Regions from separate parts of the Pseudoalteromonas sp. OANN1 genome, predicted to be linked through region 1. Evidence: riboswitches for the same ligand, from Rfam matches in the RefSeq annotation. Region 1 holds a riboswitch; the other holds the start of a gene.

The links. Region 1 has a riboswitch for lysine ahead of dapA (4-hydroxy-tetrahydrodipicolinate synthase). Riboswitches for the same ligand answer to the same signal wherever they lie in the genome.
Region 2: another riboswitch for lysine. It lies ahead of lysC (lysine-sensitive aspartokinase 3); the one in region 1 lies ahead of dapA (4-hydroxy-tetrahydrodipicolinate synthase).

The regions. Positions count from the first base shown of each region.
Region 1 is NZ_JAMXSE010000018.1:33,262-42,318, reverse strand. Features, by position in the region: gene ilvG (acetolactate synthase 2 catalytic subunit) at 1-574, opposite strand, end outside; gene NH462_RS15050 (TraB/GumN family protein) at 1,102-1,977, shown strand; gene NH462_RS15045 (hypothetical protein) at 2,137-2,754, shown strand; gene NH462_RS15040 (response regulator) at 2,740-4,464, opposite strand; lysine riboswitch at 4,607-4,785, shown strand; gene dapA (4-hydroxy-tetrahydrodipicolinate synthase) at 4,901-5,785, shown strand; gene NH462_RS15030 (2,3,4,5-tetrahydropyridine-2,6-dicarboxylate N-succinyltransferase) at 5,796-6,536, shown strand; gene NH462_RS15025 (PLP-dependent decarboxylase) at 6,536-7,741, shown strand; gene NH462_RS15020 (M14 family metallopeptidase) at 7,744-8,856, shown strand.
Region 2 is NZ_JAMXSE010000004.1:71,766-80,822, reverse strand. Features, by position in the region: gene NH462_RS05120 (DUF2989 domain-containing protein) at 1-776, shown strand, start outside; gene NH462_RS05115 (sodium-dependent transporter) at 838-2,163, opposite strand; gene NH462_RS05110 (DUF924 family protein) at 2,243-2,773, opposite strand; gene lysC (lysine-sensitive aspartokinase 3) at 2,896-4,242, opposite strand; lysine riboswitch at 4,331-4,501, opposite strand; gene nhaD (sodium:proton antiporter NhaD) at 4,647-5,894, opposite strand; gene NH462_RS05095 (hypothetical protein) at 6,051-7,295, shown strand; gene NH462_RS05090 (hypothetical protein) at 7,300-7,848, shown strand; gene NH462_RS05085 (ATPase) at 7,845-9,057, shown strand, end outside.

The sequences.
Region 1 (9,057 bases):
TTGCTACTTCAGTTTGCGAAACCCTCGGCTGTTCGTCTTGTGGCGCAGCAAAAGGATGAAAAGGTACTTTAGCTAGCTGGATATCTTTGGGAATATCGACCAACACCGGACCAGGTCGCCCAGACTGCGCTAAGTACATGGCTTCTTGTAATATTTCAGCCAAGTCTTCCGCTCGCTCAACCATGTAGCTGTGCTTAGTACATGACAAAGACATGCCCAGCACATCCACCTCTTGAAAGGCATCCGAACCGATAGCAGCGGTCGGCACTTGCCCAGTGATAGCCAATAGCGGAACTGAATCCATCATGGCATCAGCAAGTGCGGTGATAAGATTTGTCGCGCCGGGTCCAGAAGTGGCAAAACAAACCCCAAGCTTGCCAGTGCTACGAGCATACCCAACAGCAGCAAAACCAGCACCTTGCTCATGACGAGTCAAATAATGCTTAACTGGCGCGCCATACAAAGCGTCATAAATGGGCATGATGGCACCACCTGGATAACCAAATACGTGTTTAACGCCTTGCTCTTCTAGCACCTTGATAACAAGTTGTGCGCCGGTTGTTGAATTGCTCATGATCTGCTCTCAGTTGCCTTTTTATGCCCTAAAACGAAAACGCCCCCCGAACCTTTTGGTGCGGGGGGCGTTTATGCTGATACTTTTCTTACAGCACTAACCAGCCCCCGCGGTAATAATAATCACCACGTTGATAATCACGACTAGTAGAGTTGCTGTTAGTAACATTGCTTGAATTCCGTAAATTTAAACTTGGCAATCATTCAGTGTAAGCACTGTGCTGCCTCTTTTTCTATTAATACCGCGCCTTGCACACTGAAGTCAACACAAAAAACTATGCTATTTAAAATTAAAAACCTGAGTTTAACGCATAAAAAAACCAAAAAACCAAAAACTAAAGAATTAAAACAACCACACATTTTAAAATGCGAATTTTCTATTGGTTCAGTTTCGATATAACGAAAAATTTACTTTCTCGATTTCCCTATATGAAATTTTTTCTACCGCCTAAGCGCACTTCATTTTTTAGTGACATTCACATTTCGATATCGCAGACTGACCCTTTAAAACCAACAGGGATCATTACTATGGTTAAAGTATTTTCACCATTGTTATTTATTTATCTTTGCTTAAGCCTTTTCAGCAATCTCGCCAACGCAGAAGTTGGCCTGTGGAAAATAGAAAAGGACAACAAAACGTCGTACTTATTTGGTACCGTCCACGTCGGTGACGAACAAATGCATGGTTTACCTGCCAAGGTAAAAAGCGCCATTGCGAGCAGTGATAGAGTCATGGTTGAAGTGAACTTAGAGGCGCTCTCTCCATTTGCGATCCAACAGCGCTCCATGCCATTTATGCTGTTAAAAAACAACCAAACTCTAAAAGACCAACTCTCCGCAGAAGTCTATCAGAAGCTACAAGACTACTTTTCGAAAAAGCAAATAGATATCGCCTTATTTGAACGCTATGCGCCATGGGCCGTGATGGTAACTATGCTACAACTGGAATATCAAAAGCTTGGATTTACCGATACCAATGGCATCGATAAACAAGTAATAGCCTATGCAAACGAAAAGAAGATCCCAATTGGTGAATTTGAAACCTTAGAATATCAGCTTGAAATGTTCAGTCAGCTGAGTATTCATAGTGACGCTATGCTCAAGGAAACATTTGCACAGATGTCTGATTTGAATACCTACTTCTTGGATTTAGTTTCCGCATGGCGAAGCGGCGATTTAGAGAAGTTATCCCATTACTATCAGGTAAGTTTTTCGGATGATAAATATGGCAAATTAGCCGAGCAATTGATGATCATTGAACGCAATAATAACTGGGTGAAAATGCTTAAAAAGCAGCTCCCTAATGAATCAACGTTTATTGCCGTTGGTGCATTACATCTTGTTGAAAAATATGGCCTTGTTGAGCAACTTAAAAACAATGGTTATTCAGTCACCCGACTATAACACTCAGCGCTATCTTGCTAAGAGGTAAGCAGTTTACTTTGTAGGCGTGTTAAACAGATACTTCCATTAACACGCCCTAAAAAAATAAAAATCTTTTTAAACCTTTTCATTTTTATGTGCGACTTACCTTTCAAACACTCTCGTTGAAGGTAAAAAATAATGAAAAAGGTAGCGTTAGTTTTAGCATTAAGTGCAGCGGCAATGACTGCACAAGCAGAAGATTCAAAAACCATTACAGCATCATTCCCAAGCAATAGCCTAGCCGAGTTAGAAGTGGATATTGCCGTAGGTAAAATCGACCTACAAACTTACAACGGCGACACCATAGAGGTCGAAATTTTGGTTGAACCGAAAGAGTCAGACAGTTGGTTTGGTAAACCAGATGTGAGTGAGGCCACCCTAAACAGCAACACATCAGGGGATAAATTATCACTTGAGATCAATTCAGATGATTATGAACTATCTTGGCAAGTTAAGGTGCCTGTTAATTTGGCCTTAGATGTTGAGGTTGGTGTTGGCAAAATTGATATTCAAGATCTTAATAACTCTGCTGATTTAGAGGTAGGCGTAGGAAAAATTAAAATTGAGACTACCACCACCGATTTCAAAAAAGTGTCTTTAGATTCAGGTGTTGGTAAAACAGCAATGTCGGGTTTTGGCAATGTAGAAACTTCCGAAAAGAGTATGGTTGGCTCGACAACAGACTATCGTGGTCAAGGCCAGTATTCCATCGATGCAGAAGTCGGAGTTGGAAATATTCGTTTAAGACGAGACTAAGTCTCCACACTTATTCAGTAATAGCGCCACTTTGCTATGCAGCACATCCGGTTGCAACGGCTTATACAAATGAGCCGTTGCGCCAAGTGCGTAGACCTTATCCAGATCCTCCGCATTGGTATTTGCGGTCACGACCAAAATAGGCACAGCTGGATCTAGCTTTCTCAAACGCTCAGTGGCTTCAAAGCCATCCATCACAGGCATATTTAAATCCATTAGCACGATATCGAACTTACCCACCTCATATACTTCAAGGGCACCTTCACCATGTTCAACATGCGTTACTTGTTTGGCTACGGGCTGGAGCATTTTTTCAATCACGCGCGCATTTAGTAAGTTATCTTCCACTAGCAAAATGCGAGCTGACACCGGCTTCATTTTACGAGCCAATGTCTGTTGGTTGTCAATTTCAATGGGAACTCTCAAGGTTGCTCTTGTACCCGTTGGCTCCCTCTCAATAAAATCTAATCGTCCCCCAAGCGCTGAGGTGAGTAATTGGCAACGTTTAAGCCCTAACTGCGCCCCTTGAAAATGTTCGCTATGCACAGCTTCTCGTAGCTGCTGATAGTCGAACCCAGGCCCAGTATCTTCAACAACAAACTCTAAATATGGCGTATCTTCATCTACAACCAGATCCGCAAATACTTGAATGCTGCCACGCTCAGTAAATTTAATTGCATTATTGACCAATTCACTGATCAACCAACCAACACGCTTACAATCACAATAACAGGTCACATCTAACTCATTGCTCAATGCCAAATTAAAAGCGAGAGATTTCTTGTGTGCGGTTAGTTGAAAGGCAATACAGGCTGATTTTATTACTTCTCGCAACGCGACTTGATGACGCTCAATTACCACTTCTTGCTCGGAAAGGTTATTAAAATCTTGAACCGAATAAAGTAATACATCCAATTGATTTGCCGCGCTTTTCACATGCTGTAAGTGTTGGATTTCTTTGTTACTCAGATATTCATCTAAATACCCATGAATAGCCTGCAATGGCGTTCTTAGCTCGTGACTAACGCGTGCTAAAAATCGTGATTTTGAGTGTAGTGCATCGTCGGCAAGCTTTCTTGCCGCCTCTAATTTATCAAGTGTCTCAGCAATTTCTTGTGCCATTGGACGAAATACAAATTTCGCTTCTATAAACAGCAGCAACAGTCCGAGCAGCCAAATTAACAATTCAATTTTCCTCACCATCTCTGTCTTACTTCGCGCTTGCTGCTCGAATAGTGAAACGGCCTCATTCAGTTTTGGGAGTATATGCTGAGATGCAGTAAAGATTTGTTCCACCAGTTGAGGAGTGGATAGCTGTAACTGAGACCTTGATAAAGTGATAAAAGTATTACTTTGCAAATCCAATTGCACTGGCTCTTGGTAGTAAAGCGCTGCAAGCGCCTCATTCAAATAAATAGCCTCTCCTCCCTCTGTTTTAGTTAAAAACTCATGATTACTTTCAAATTTATCAATGGTTTGACGCAGCACCTCACTGTCTATTTTATCCTCTTGTGCACTGAAAAGTGCGATACGTTGGGACAGCATCCGCTGCATACCCGCAATATTAATTACGTGTGCGTCTTGGCTCTGCTGATACAGTAAATACTGCATAACCCCCATCGCCATCGACAGCAATATAGCCATAGCTAGTAATGCCCCGATATAACGATTTTTAACTTTATTTATTAACGACATTTTTTTGTTTTTCATCTCATCGCATTGTCTCAGCTGCAATGCTAAGTGTAGTTAACAATCGTAATATTTACAGTCTGATGCTTGACACCTAGACGGCCAAAATGTTTCAATGCGCGCTCACCCTATTTAGATAGTTTGATGCTACGGCGTCAAACTGAGGGCTGGAAGAGGTGCGTTATTCAGGTAACTAAGTGAAGGAGAGCAAACTCCGTTGCAGCTTAGTGAGGGGAATATACGCCGAGAAATTGAGTTATTGTTTGCTAATACTCATTTCGGGCGACTGGGCTGAATCCCAGCGACTGTCACCAACATACTTGGTGGAGAGCTTCTGGTCTTAGAAAAATAAGGCCATTGGCTGCCTTATCCTTTTTAAGTCCATTGCTCTTCGAATTTTAACAGTTCGAAGTTTGGACACCCTCCTAACTCCGAACATGATTTAAGTTCGGTAGAGATGAAATCACAATTCAATTTATCTGACTATCCGTTGTGGACTGCTTTAGTAACGCCTTTTGATGCTGAAAATCAGGTTGATTTTGGCGCATTAACGACGCTTGTACGCGATCAAGAGCAAGCTCGTAACGGTATTCTTTTACTAGGCAGTACCGGCGAAGGCCTTGCGCTTACCCAACAAGAGCAGCAACAAATCGTTGAGTTTGTTTGCCAGCTCGCCCCAAGCGTACCACTCATGGTTGCCGTTGGCGGCAGTAATCTTGAGCAGCAAACACAATGGGTGCGCTTTTGTAATACGCAGCCCATTGATGCACTCTTACTTGGCTCACCAATCTACGCAAAGCCCGGCAAAGTTGGTCTGACGCATTGGTTTAGCACACTACTCGATGAGAGCCACAACCCTTGCATGCTCTACAATGTACCTGGTCGCAGTGCCGTTGCTATCGCCCCTGACCTACTCGGCGAACTAGCTTGCCACCCTAATCTGTGGGCACTAAAAGAAGCCAGTGGTGATATTGCCACCTTTGAAGCATTTCGTCAGGCAGCACCTGATGTCGCCATCTATAGCGGCGACGATGGCTTAATGCCCTACTTTGCACAAGCAGGTGCAACGGGGCTAGTGTCTGTTGCGGCAAATGCATGGCCACAGCAAACCGCAGAATTTGTAAGGCGCTCGTTAAGCGGCACCTCTCCTAATTTATTTACCACTTGGTCAGAAGCTGCAAATAGCTTATTTGCAGTGGCAAATCCCATACCAGTCAAAGTGTTAATGCACTTGCAAGGGAAGCTCACAAGTCCAAACTTGCGCCCGCCACTGACACATTTGGAACTCACCCATACCGATGCGATCACTCGCGCGAACGAAACGATTTTATCTTGGAATTAAGGCAGTAAACATGAGCTGGTTAACCCTACTAAACGATTTAGAAAATGGCACAGTACGTGCTGCAACACAGGATGAGCAAGGCCATTGGCATGCTAATGTAGAAGTAAAACAAGGGATCCTTGAAGCATTTAGAAATGGCGTAAATACGGAATTCCCGGGTGGATTTGTTGATAAAGACAACTTAGCACCACGCGGATTTGCTGCCCAAGATGGCGTTCGTATGGTTCCTGGCGGAAGCAGTGTGAGACGTGGCGCTTACGTCGCAGCGGGCACAATCATTATGCCACCGGCTTATGTCAACATTGGTGCCTATATTGATTCAGGTACTATGGTAGATAGTCATGCGTTGGTTGGTTCTTGCGCGCAAATTGGTAAAAATGTCCACCTTAGCGCAGCAGTACAAGTGGGCGGTGTATTAGAGCCGGTTGGAGCCAGTCCTGTTGTTGTTGAAGACGATGCCTTTATTGGTGCAGGCTGTGTATTGGTTGAAGGGGTTGTTGTTAAACGCGGTGCCGTATTAGCACCGGGTGTGCGCCTTTCAGCAAGTATTCCTGTCTATGACTGCGTGAACGAGCGCTTGCTTGACAAAGGTGAAGCCATCCCTGAAAACGCGATAGTGATCCCAGGCTCTCGTCCAGCCTCAAGTGAGTGGGCGCGCGAGCAAGGACTAAGTATGTCATGCGCACTTATCGTAAAATACCGTGATGAACAAAGTGATGCATCACTGGCGCTGGAAGAGGTTCTACGCTAATGACTTGGTTGAGCACGTCACAGCGAATTGCAGCTGAGGCATTGATCCAGCAACAAGATACGCCATTCTTTTGCTACGATTTAGATAAGCTAAGTGCGCATGTTAAGCCCTTAGTTGATCAGCAAATCGTTAAGCTTTGGTATGCCGTAAAAGCGAATCCGTTATCACATATCATTAAAACCCTAGATAACGCAGGGTTTAACTTTGATGTGGCATCTAGCGGCGAGCTTGATCAGGTGTTATCTCAAGGGATCGCACCTGAACGCGTGCTCAACACAGGTCCTGCCAAATCGCTAAAGCAGATCCGTCATTTTGCCACACAAGGCGTACGTATTTTCGTGGCTGAAAGTCACAATCAAGTACGCTGGTTAAATCAAGTGGCCGAAGAGTTTGAGCTTCAATTTGAAGTTTTACTGCGGGTGCAGTTACGCTTTGATAAAGCAGAGCACAATCCACTTGGTGGCAATACGCTGACTCCTTTTGGTCTTGGCGCAGAGCAGTGGCAAGCCCTAACTTTAAGTGACTACACCTACCTAGACTTTGTCGGACTGCATATTTTCCAGTGGGGCAATATGCTCTGCAGCGATACGCTCGCTGAACTTTGGCAGGCAATGGTTGCACCTTTAGTTCAGCTCGCTGCTGATTTAGGGATTACTCTAAAGGTGCTCGACTTAGGTGGCGGCCTTGGCATTCCCTATGATAGGCAAAGCCCTTCTCTCGATTGGCAGAAATTATTAGACACGCTCGCATTAATAAAAACCGCCACGCAAGTGCAAGAATTATGGATGGAGTTAGGCCGCTATGCGGTTGGCGAATGTGGTTTTTATCTCAACCCTGTGGTGGAACAAAAGCAAAACTACGGAGAACAACAACTGATTGTCGCAGGCGGTGTCAATCACCTGCTGCGCCCAGCCGTTACCGGACAAGCTTTCCCCGCTGAATTGTTACGCCAGTCTCAAGCTGAGGCCACAGACTTTCATATTCATGGCCCACTTTGCACTGCATTGGATAAATTAGGCACCCTAGTCTTACCAAGCGACAGTGCCGATGGCGATTGGCTTGTTTTCAGTCAGTGTGGCGCTTACGGCTACACCGAAAGTATGCCGTTCTTTTTATGTCATGAGCTCCCAGCAGAGTACATCATCTCAGGTGGAGAAATCAGCTGTGTCCGTGAAGCAGAGCCCGCTTCAAGTTATTTGAGGTAAACATGAATACCATTACACAACAACATATTCAGGTTGGTGAAATTGCCAATGGCTTGCCTTTGACTATTCCGGTCTATCGCATTAAAGGCGATGGCAGTGGGCCTAAGGTGTATATTCAAGCGAATATGCATGGCGCCGAAGTGCAAGGTAATGCAGTGATTTATCAGCTACTAGAACAGTTGAAGCAATTGTCATTAAAAGCGGACATCACCTTAGTGCCTTACGCAAACCCGATTGGTTGTAATCAGAAATCTGGTGAGTTTACCTTAGGGCGTTTCGATCCAATTACAGGCACGAATTGGAATCGAATGTACATCAACCATTCCGGGTTGGTTGCCGAGTTTGTGGAGCAAAACCCGACGCTACCAATAACAGAAATCGCTCAGCAATTTCGCCAACGATTAGTTGAGCGTACCCAGGCACTACTTGATGGGCCCTTAGATAGGTTGACAACAGGTAAGCGCATCGCCTTGAGTTTACAGCGCCTAGCTCATGAAGCTGACATTGTTTTAGACCTTCATACGGGACCAATTTCAGCAAAACACCTGTATTGTCCTGAGTATGCAAAAGACAGCGCTCGATATTTTGATATTCCACATGTGTTACTTATTCCAAGTGACTTTGATGGAGCAATGGATGAAGCAAGTTTTTGTCCATGGTGGAACTTGCAGCAAGCCTATCAGGCTATAGGCCGAGAGATCCCAGTATTAACTGAAGCGTTTACGGTTGAACTTGGCTCTCAAGAAAAAATTGATTTAGCGGAAGCATTGAATGACGCTAATAGCATTTTGAGCTACCTAAACCATAAACAGGCCTTTCAAGACGCGCACTTTATGCCACGAGACATCACCCGCTACGTCTGTCGACTAGAGAACTATCGTGCCTTTTATGCCCCGATGGGAGGCATGGTGGAGTACACGGCAAAGCTTGGTGAGCATATCAAGGCGGGTCAAACCATCGCCAAAATTCTCAGAATGGAGCGCTATTTATCAGAAACGCCCTTAAATGAGATCCAGTTAGACGAAGATGCCATCGCCATTTTGCACTTTGCCTCTGCTAGTGTGAATCAAGGTACTGAGCTTTATAAGTTTTTTACTCAAGTTGAAACGCTTTAACTTGAGTACTTTTATTGCGTGAGAGTAAGTCAAAGCAAATAAGCTCTGCTTGTTTAGCTTAACGCTTACTAAGGTATGGCGGCGATAGCCGCCACCTTTTTCTTATTCGTACGTATTTTTCTTTCTGACATTTTTGACCTTCGAGATTCATTTCCCTTTCATTATCATTGGTTAATAATGTAATCAATTGTACTTACTCTC
Region 2 (9,057 bases), on a different contig from region 1:
TTGCAGCGTTACTACTTGCTGGTTGCGACGACACCCTAACCTTGAACCAAGTGTGTAGCGAAACGCCTGGTTTTTGTGAAGACTTAAATAAAGACAGTCACTGTAAAGACGAACGTGCGTCGCTAATCTACGCGCGCTATCACGAATACAAGTCACCGACGGACGAAAACAAATATGACTTGTTGCAGAATTTAGAAAGCTACAACCAATGTGTTTCTCGCGCTGCCAAAATTGAGCACATCAAGTTAAAAGAAAAAACCACTTCACGAGTGGAAGGTCATCTCACTGCATTAAAAGAAATGACACGTATTTATAATGAAACAAAAGGCAGTAACCACCCAGGCTTACTTTATTATCATTGGTCTCGTAACAGTGATCGCACAGCAATGAACAAGCTACTGAACATGCAGGATGACCCTAGAGTTCAAAACGATCCTGAAATTCAGCTTTTCCTCGCAGAGTTTTACGCCAAAGTAGATGACGATAAAACCGTCGATATTCTCTACCGCGTATTAGAGCTAAACAAGAGAGGCCATACCCCTAACCCAGAAGTCTATTCATCTTTAGTCAGTATTTTCTACAAACACGAAAAGTATAAGCACGCATATACTTTTGCTAGAGTAGCTCAACTTTCTGGGGTTGAAGATATCGATATTATTCCAGTGACAAACCAACTGGCTGCAATGGGAAAAGATTTAGCCAACTTAGATTCATTGGCGCAACGAACTTACGAGAGCATTCAAGCTGGGGAGTTTGTTTCCCCACGTGATTTCTGAGCCTTGTTATAAAAATCAAAACGGGAAGCCTATGCTTCCCGTTTTTGAGAATAAATGATCACTACTTTGCCAGTGCTACGTTAATAAATACCGCGGTCATTAAGATTGGGCAAACAAATCTAACGTACTGAGCAAACCAGTAATGTGCACCACGAGATTCTAAGTGGAGCTGATTACCGCGCTTCCAAACCCAGCCAACAGTAATAAAGTAGAACAGTCCCATCAATGGTAGCTGATATTGCGTGAATAGACTGATCACCAATTCGAACAACCAATCAAAGTTTAGAATAATCGTGCTCGATGCTAATAAGATAACTAGCGTAACCAACCAAGTCGCTTGTTTACGTTTAAAGCCATGGTTTTCAACCAAGAAAGATACCGGAATTTCTGTTGAAGAAATGGTAGAAGTTACCGACGCAATCGACATAAGCACAAAGAAAGTCAGGCTAACCAATAATCCCATTTCCCCCATATTGGCAAATAGCTCGGGTAAAATGGCAAAAATCAAACGGCCTTCACCGATTAATTTGCCGTCTTGAAATACTTGAACACCATTTTGCTGCGCAACGAATATTGCAGGGATAATAAGTAAACCGGCCAAAAATGCGACACTGGTGTCTAGCATTGCAACACTAAACGTAAGCTTAGGTAGATTTTCATTCGGTTTTAAGTACGAGCCATAAATCATCATGCAGCCCACACCCAACGACAACGAAAAGAACGCCTGCCCCATCGCCGCGATGATCAAATCAGGATCGCTAATTTTTGAAAAGTCTGGAACTAAATACGTTCTAAACCCCTCTGCTGCGCCGTCTAACGTCGCCATATAGCCAATAAGGCAAAGCAGTAATACCAGTAACAACGGCATAAGTCTGCGCGACCAAGCTTCTATACCTGATTTTACGCCTTTGAGAATAATGCTCGCAGTCAAAATTAGCATCAGTGGCGTAAAGATAAAGTTTCTCAGCATCGAGTCACCGCTAAGAAACTGGTGTGCGGTATCTAATTCAGCCATTTGCGCAAGAGGAGCAAGTGCATGAGACAGCATCCATCCAGCCACAATGGAGTAAAAGCTGAGCATCACGATAGCACCAGCAAGGCCGATATACCCCGCCGCGGCTCCTATTTTCGGATTACCTTCACGCCAAGCAGTCTTAAGTGCTTTAACTGGGTTTGCTTGTGCCTGATGGCCTAAGTACAATTCTGTGTAAAGTGCAGGTAATGCGAGTAAGAAAATTACCGCAAAATAAACCAGTAAAAATGCACCGCCACCGTGGTTTGCGGCTTGTGTGGGAAATCCCCAAATGTTACCAAGTCCAACAGCCGCACCAGCTGCTGCTAACACAAAGCCAAGTCGGCTTTGAAATCCATCGCGCGTATGAGCCATGTCTGTAATCAATCATTATTTTTGTAGACGGCCGATTATACGTACTTCCGCTGAAAATGCGAGAGGTTCTAGCCGTGCCTCAGAAACTCGAGTTGGGCGTCTCTAGAAAGTCCATTTCTTCTTCTGTTGAATCGCGATTGAGTATTTCATTTCGATGGGGATATCGGCCAAATCTATCGATAATTTTTTTATGCGCGACTTCAAAATCATAATTAGGCAGGTCGCGAAAATAATGGTCTGCTGCACGATGGATGATGCGACTTTCGCTATGCATCATAGGTAGGTATAAAAACATCAATTCAGTATCGTTGAGCTGGCGGTGATAGCCCTTTTCGATGGCGTGTTGGGTGAGGCTTAGCGCCAAAGGATCACTGGCAAACGCCTCTGGAGTGTCTCTGAATATATTGCGTGAAAACTGATCTAAGATAATGATTTCGCACAGCGCGCCAAGTGGTGTTGCTCTCCAGCTCGAAAGCTCACCTTGGTGCGCCATTTGGTGCAAGATACCGAAGCGATTTTTTATTATGCGATCAAAGTCCGCAGACTTCTTCCACCAATCTGATTCAGTGCATTCAACAAACCAGAATTCGTAGACGTCTTTATAATTCATGATGGCACTCCTAGGGAAAAACAAACTTGATGGTCAGCAGACCCTAACCGTTATAAACAAAGTGCCACCCATCACTCAATAATGCAACTTTTTTATTAGTTCCGAATGGGCAATAAATTCACTTATGCAACCTCTAGTAATTTAGCATGAATTGACTGCACGACCTGATCTGACTCCTGCTGCTCAACTAAAAAGCACAGATTGTGCTTGCTCGCACCATGGCAAATTAGTCGAATATTAAACTCTGACAACACATCCATCAGGTTAAGTTGGCACTTCTTCAACTGGATCTCAGAACCTATCATGGCCACCAAAGTAAGATTATTTTCAACGGTCACATGACAAAACTCGCCAAGTTCATCCAAACAAGCTTGTTCTAACTCTGGTCGAGAAGCATTCGGCGCGTTATCTAGCGTAAGCGCGACACTAATTTCCGAAGTCGTTACCAAGTCAACCGATATATTGTAATTACTTAAAATGGTGAAGATACGAGCCAAAAAGCCGCTAGCAAGGAGCATTTCAGGGCTCTTTAGCGTCAATAGTATTTGGTTTTTGCGTTGTGTCACTGCACGAATGCCTGCTTGCGCCGTTTTCTCTTTTTCAATCCAAGTGCCACCCGCTTGCGGATCACGACTTGAACCAACAAATACTGAAATACCTTTACGACTCGCTGGCAATATAGTTGCGGGATGTAGCACCTTAGCACCAAATGTCGCCATTTCTGCCGCTTCATCAAAACTCAAACGAGGAATTGGTCTAGCCTTTACACACAAACGCGGATCGGTACTGAAAATACCAACGACATCGGTCCAAATATGCACACTTGACGCGTCAATTGCCTCAGCTAACAATGCAGCACTATAGTCAGAACCACCACGACCAAGCGTAGTCGTCTGGCCGTATTGGTCACTACCAATAAACCCTTGTGTCACCTGTACTGTGTCGCCAAGTAGCGCGACCAAATTAGTTTGCGCAGCTTCAAGCGTAGCTGCGACATTTGGATTCGCTTTACCAAATTGATTATCTGTTTTAAGCACTTTACGTACATCAAAGCGCGACGCCTGAACCTGGTTATTACGTAATATTTGGGTAAACAAATAAGAAGAAAAACGTTCGCCAAAGCTCAGCATTTCATCGCATTGCTGTCTGCTAAGTGCAGGTAAACTCGCAAGGCTTTCAAATTCACTGAACGTTTGCTTGTAACCCTCAGCAAGATCAGCATCCAAAGACACTTGGTCGATAATCGCTTGCTGTATGTTTTCAACCGCTGCAACAACTGCTTTGCGCCCGGCTTCATCTTCCTTTTGTTGGGTTAGCGTTACAAGGTGATTGGTTACGCCAGCACATGCACTAACAACGACCACTCGAACATTTGGGTTGTCACGAACAATGTGAGCACAACGAGACATAGCTTCAAAGTCAGCGACACTGGTACCGCCAAATTTGGCTACAACATACTGCGAATTCATTTTCTCTCCTCTCGACTGTTGGCACAGTCAAATTTTATAAGGAGAACTCGGCATGGGATTTCTAGAAAGACGAACGCTTGAAATGACCTTTGCCAGAAGCTCTCCACCAATACGGTGACAGTTCCGAGGATTCAGCCTCGTAAACCGAAGAATCGTTGCGACGAGCAACTTTTCTCCTCGGCGAATACTTCCCTCACTAGTGATCATTGGTCTCGTCACCTCACACTAACTACCTAAGCATCGCGCCTCTTCTGTTTATTTTGCCTTTGTTAATCTGAATAAAAGCAAAATAAAAGCCCGCAATAAATGCGGGCGATGTAAGAAAATTATCTTTTAGCCGTCTAGGTGTCAAGTTATTTATGAAAAACTTATCCCAAAGCGGTAAAAAATTAAATCCATTGATCTTAAATAAGCTGACCCGCGAAATACGCGCCACTATATCCAATGGTATATGCGATAAGCAGGTAGATACTCATTTTAAGATAGCTTGAGAAGGTTAAAGCTTTAACCTTACTCATTGCAATGATCCCCGCTGCAGAGCCAATAATGAGCATAGAGCCACCAACGCCAGTCGCATAAGTAAAGGTTAGCCATTGCGCTGGAGTCATCGTAATGTCTGCTTTTAATAGCGCAGCCGTCAAAGGCACGTTATCTACCGCCGCACTCATTAAACCGACCAAGTAGTTTGCGTATTCCGGCGCAAGATGCAGATATAAATCGGTAAACTTAGACAATACACCGACTTCTTTCAACGCACCAACTAATAACAGCACACCCACAAAGAACAATAAAGTGTCGTATTCAATTTCACGGATATAGTCGATGATTTTCTTATTTACGTCCTTCTTGCGCATCAAGAATTGCGCCATTAAGAACATCAAAGACAAGCCAAATAAGAAGGTTAACATCGGCGGTACATGGTATTGCACGCTTAAGAATAACGTGGCAAAAATGGTTGATAAGAAGATGAGCGCAATGGTGATATCGGTCTTTTCAATTCTGCGTAATTCAGCCTTTTCAAAGGTGATCTTATCATTCATGCCGATTGACAGCATCGCAGCTAAGATAAATACGCTAAAAATAGAGGGAGCGATTAGTAAAAGCAGATCAGGGATAGTCACTTTATCGGCTAGAAATATCATCAAGGTGGTTACATCACCGGTGATCAATGATACCCCACCGGAGTTAACACTAAAGATGATTAACGTCGCATATCTAATTAGCTTTTTCGGGTCTAATTTCAAAGACATGACTACAGCTAATGAAATAAGCGTCGCGGTGATGTTATCCGATATTGACGAAAATACGAATGCAAACGCACCGACCAAAAACATTAGCTTGCGTTCGCTAATATGGGTTGGCATGATCCGGTGAACAATATTTTGGATAAACCCTTTTGAGTTCAAGTAGGCAACAAATGTCATTGCAGCCATTAAGAACAGCCAAAGTGTCGCGATTTCCAAAATGTTATGGTCTAGCTCAATTTGTACAATTTCTGGGCTTTGACCATGAATTGGAGAGATAAAGGCGATAATCCAACATAAAGTACCAAAAAAAAGCGTTGTTTTGGCCTTGTTTACGTGAATAATATCTTCTATAACGATGAGTATAAAAGCGATGGCGATCAGGGTTAGAATAATGGGCGTGACCATAATGCGTAAACAACCTGTAATTAAATGTAACAAGGGGTGGGTTCGTTTTCGCGGCGGATTCTAGCACCATCACAGTCCCCATGCTACGTACGATAAACATTTTGTGACAAATTGATGAAGTAGTGATGTAACTTAACTACTACACACTGGAAAGTTATGATCCCAGCAAAAAAATTATTAAATACGATAAATGAACACTGGAGCGTACTCGAGCTACTTTTTAAACGATTTAAGCTCGCAGATTTCAGTCTAAAAGATGTACAAAACATCCTAAAACAGAAAAACCCTAGCTGGTCGAGTGAACGAATTTATAAAGAAACCAATCGATTACTCCAACAAGAAATTATTATCCCTTTAGCTAAATCTTCACAGTTAGAAATCAACCGTGCAATCGCTGACTTCGCCAGCTTTCTTTTACAAGAAGAGAGCCTTGGTTTAGCAGAAGAGATCACTGTGCTGGTAAAAGACTTAGAAAGATTAGGTAATCGCATCGCACAAGCTGGTGAAGAGGCTGACTACTCTGAGCTACGCCGTTTTAGCCGCATTATGGACGAACGCGTTCGTAAAATTGTTAAGCTGTTCGAACATAACGAAAGCGCTATCATGAACTTGGTTGAACAAGCCAAATCTGACACCTCAACGCTTTCTCTTGGCATGAGATATAAAGCCGTATTGGAAGCTTTTGACGAATATATCGAACCGATGCTGGAAATGGTCGATATTCATGGCCCTTTCCAACGCTGCTTTGATCAAATAGAGCTTCAGGTCAGTGAGCAAATTGACGAGATTGAACAATTAGGCCGTGGCGCTGCAGACAAACGTATGCTGGAGCAGCTCAGAACACGTATTTTAGATATGCACCTCATTGGTAGAGAAAGTTTAAGCCGCAGTGCCGATCTCCTAATGCCGTTAAGAGAAGAGCTACGCCGCAATACACTCATTACACGCCAAGCCTCCAAAGTCCTTGGACAAATTAGAAAGCGCGGCGTTGACCGCTTACTCTCACCAGTTCAACCAGAATTTGTGTCAGACATTCAACGTTTTAACCTCGGACAAAAGCGTCACATGGTCGCTTATATGGCAAGTCTCGTTGAGTTTGAGCATGAAGAATATCAGCTGCCCGATCACGATGATGTGCCAGCTTATCAAAGTCCTAACATTCCAGATTACAACTCGGTAAAAACGAGATTTCAACAAACCGGTAAAAAGCGCCAGGCACTATTGGGCTTTTTAAGCGATAGCTACCCTGATCTTGAAGCAGACGAAATGCTGTTTCTTTATCAAAAGCTGATCAACGAATCTGACTTGGCACTTAGCCAAGAACAACAAAAGAGCAAGATCACTATCGCATCGCATACCTTCTCTTTATATCCATTTAGTGCCAAAGCAAAACAAGATTAGCATTATGACGACAATTAACTTAGACATGCTCAATGAACTCCAAGCCATTAATAAAAAACTGGTGAGCGGGTATCATATCAGTGAGCAAGACACTACCCTTTGGCAAGAATTAGATCAGCAAATTGATAGCTATCAAGCGCTATTTTCAGCCTTAGGCCATGATTTACAGCACGATGCCCGTGGCTTTTATTATTTGGCAAGCGATGAAAGCACGCCAAATATGGGGAAAATTTCCCGTGCGATTGCCCTAACCATTTATATTTTGATTGAACACTATGCCAACCAAGGTAAAGATCCGCTTCGCGTACTATTTGATGAAAGCTGCGATCTAGAGCTAATGCAAACCATAGTGCAGCTCAATAAGCATCTTTTTGACCAGCTAGAGATTTTTTCTGGCTCAGATCTCAGAAAAGACGTGTTTTTACGTATGGTGAGACTGGGTCTAGCCCGTGAGGTTGAGCAAGGCTTTATGCTACTTGCACCGATTTATCGCTACATTGACGCGCTAATGGAAGTAAACGAAGAACAATATGATATTGAGGACGAGCTATGAGCGAGCAGTTGTACGGCTTAAGTAAACTAGCATTATTAAACACCGCCGGATACGCTAAGTGTGTCATTCCTCTGGATAAAAGCGCGTCTATCTGCGCTCCAAATAACACTGGTAAAAGCTCGGTGATCAATGCGCTGCAATTTCCACTTATCAACGATTTAAGACTGACTGAATGGGATGGTCACGATTTAGAAGAAACGCGTAAGTTTTACTTCTCTTCTGATCAATCCTATATTTTGCTGGAAGCCAACCTCCCCCACGGCGATGTGGTCATTGGCGTTGCGGGGCTGGGTAAAATCGCCGGTTACGCGCACCAGTTTTTTTGCTATCAAGGCAAACTGAATCTTGATGATTACACCCAAGGTAAAAGTATCATCAAGTACACTAAGCTCTTTAATCACTTACAGGAAAAACAACTTAAGCCTGTAGAGCTAAAAGCACAAGAACTTAATGCCCTACTCACAGGTGGCGCCACACCATTTGATGGTGATATCAACCTGAAGATGATCCCACTGAATAATGTCCAAGATGCGCCTGTATACAAAGAAATATTCCGTCGTATTCTGAATCTGCATAAACTCGGCGCGCAAGACGTAAAACGCTTTATGCTCAAGGTGTTCGAACGCCATATGTCGAACTCGAAAGTCGACTTTTATGAAGTCTGGCGTCGCGCTTTTGATAAGGTCAACCGTGCGCGCCGTGAGCTGAATGCGCTGGAGTCGATGCAAGAGCCAATTTCAGCCCTTGAGAAAATGCTTGGAAATGAGGCGGTATTAAAAGGTAAATTAGCGGCTTACGCCCCGAAACTCGATTTAGCTTTGGTTGAATATGATAACTATCACAACGAGCAAATTGCAGAGCTGGCAACACAGCTAGAAGACATAGAAGCCGAAAAGCGCGAATTTGAGTCTAAGCAGCAGCTGTACGTCCAACAGTCTCGTGATATCGAGCGTAAGCAAACCCAAATCGAGCAATGGTTTACCGACTTCCACGCGTTAAAACGTGAATTTGAACTAACTAATCATGCAACGCTTAAAACCAATTTAACACTGTTAAAAAAGGAATATGAGCAGCTTTCCTTCTCTATTAATAGTGCACAGGGGCAAAGTCTCCATACCCTTGATTTTCGCATCAACGAAACACAAAAGCAGATTAAGAGTTTAAAACTGCAACTCAAGAACCTTGAGTTCAACCTGTTTACTCGTATGC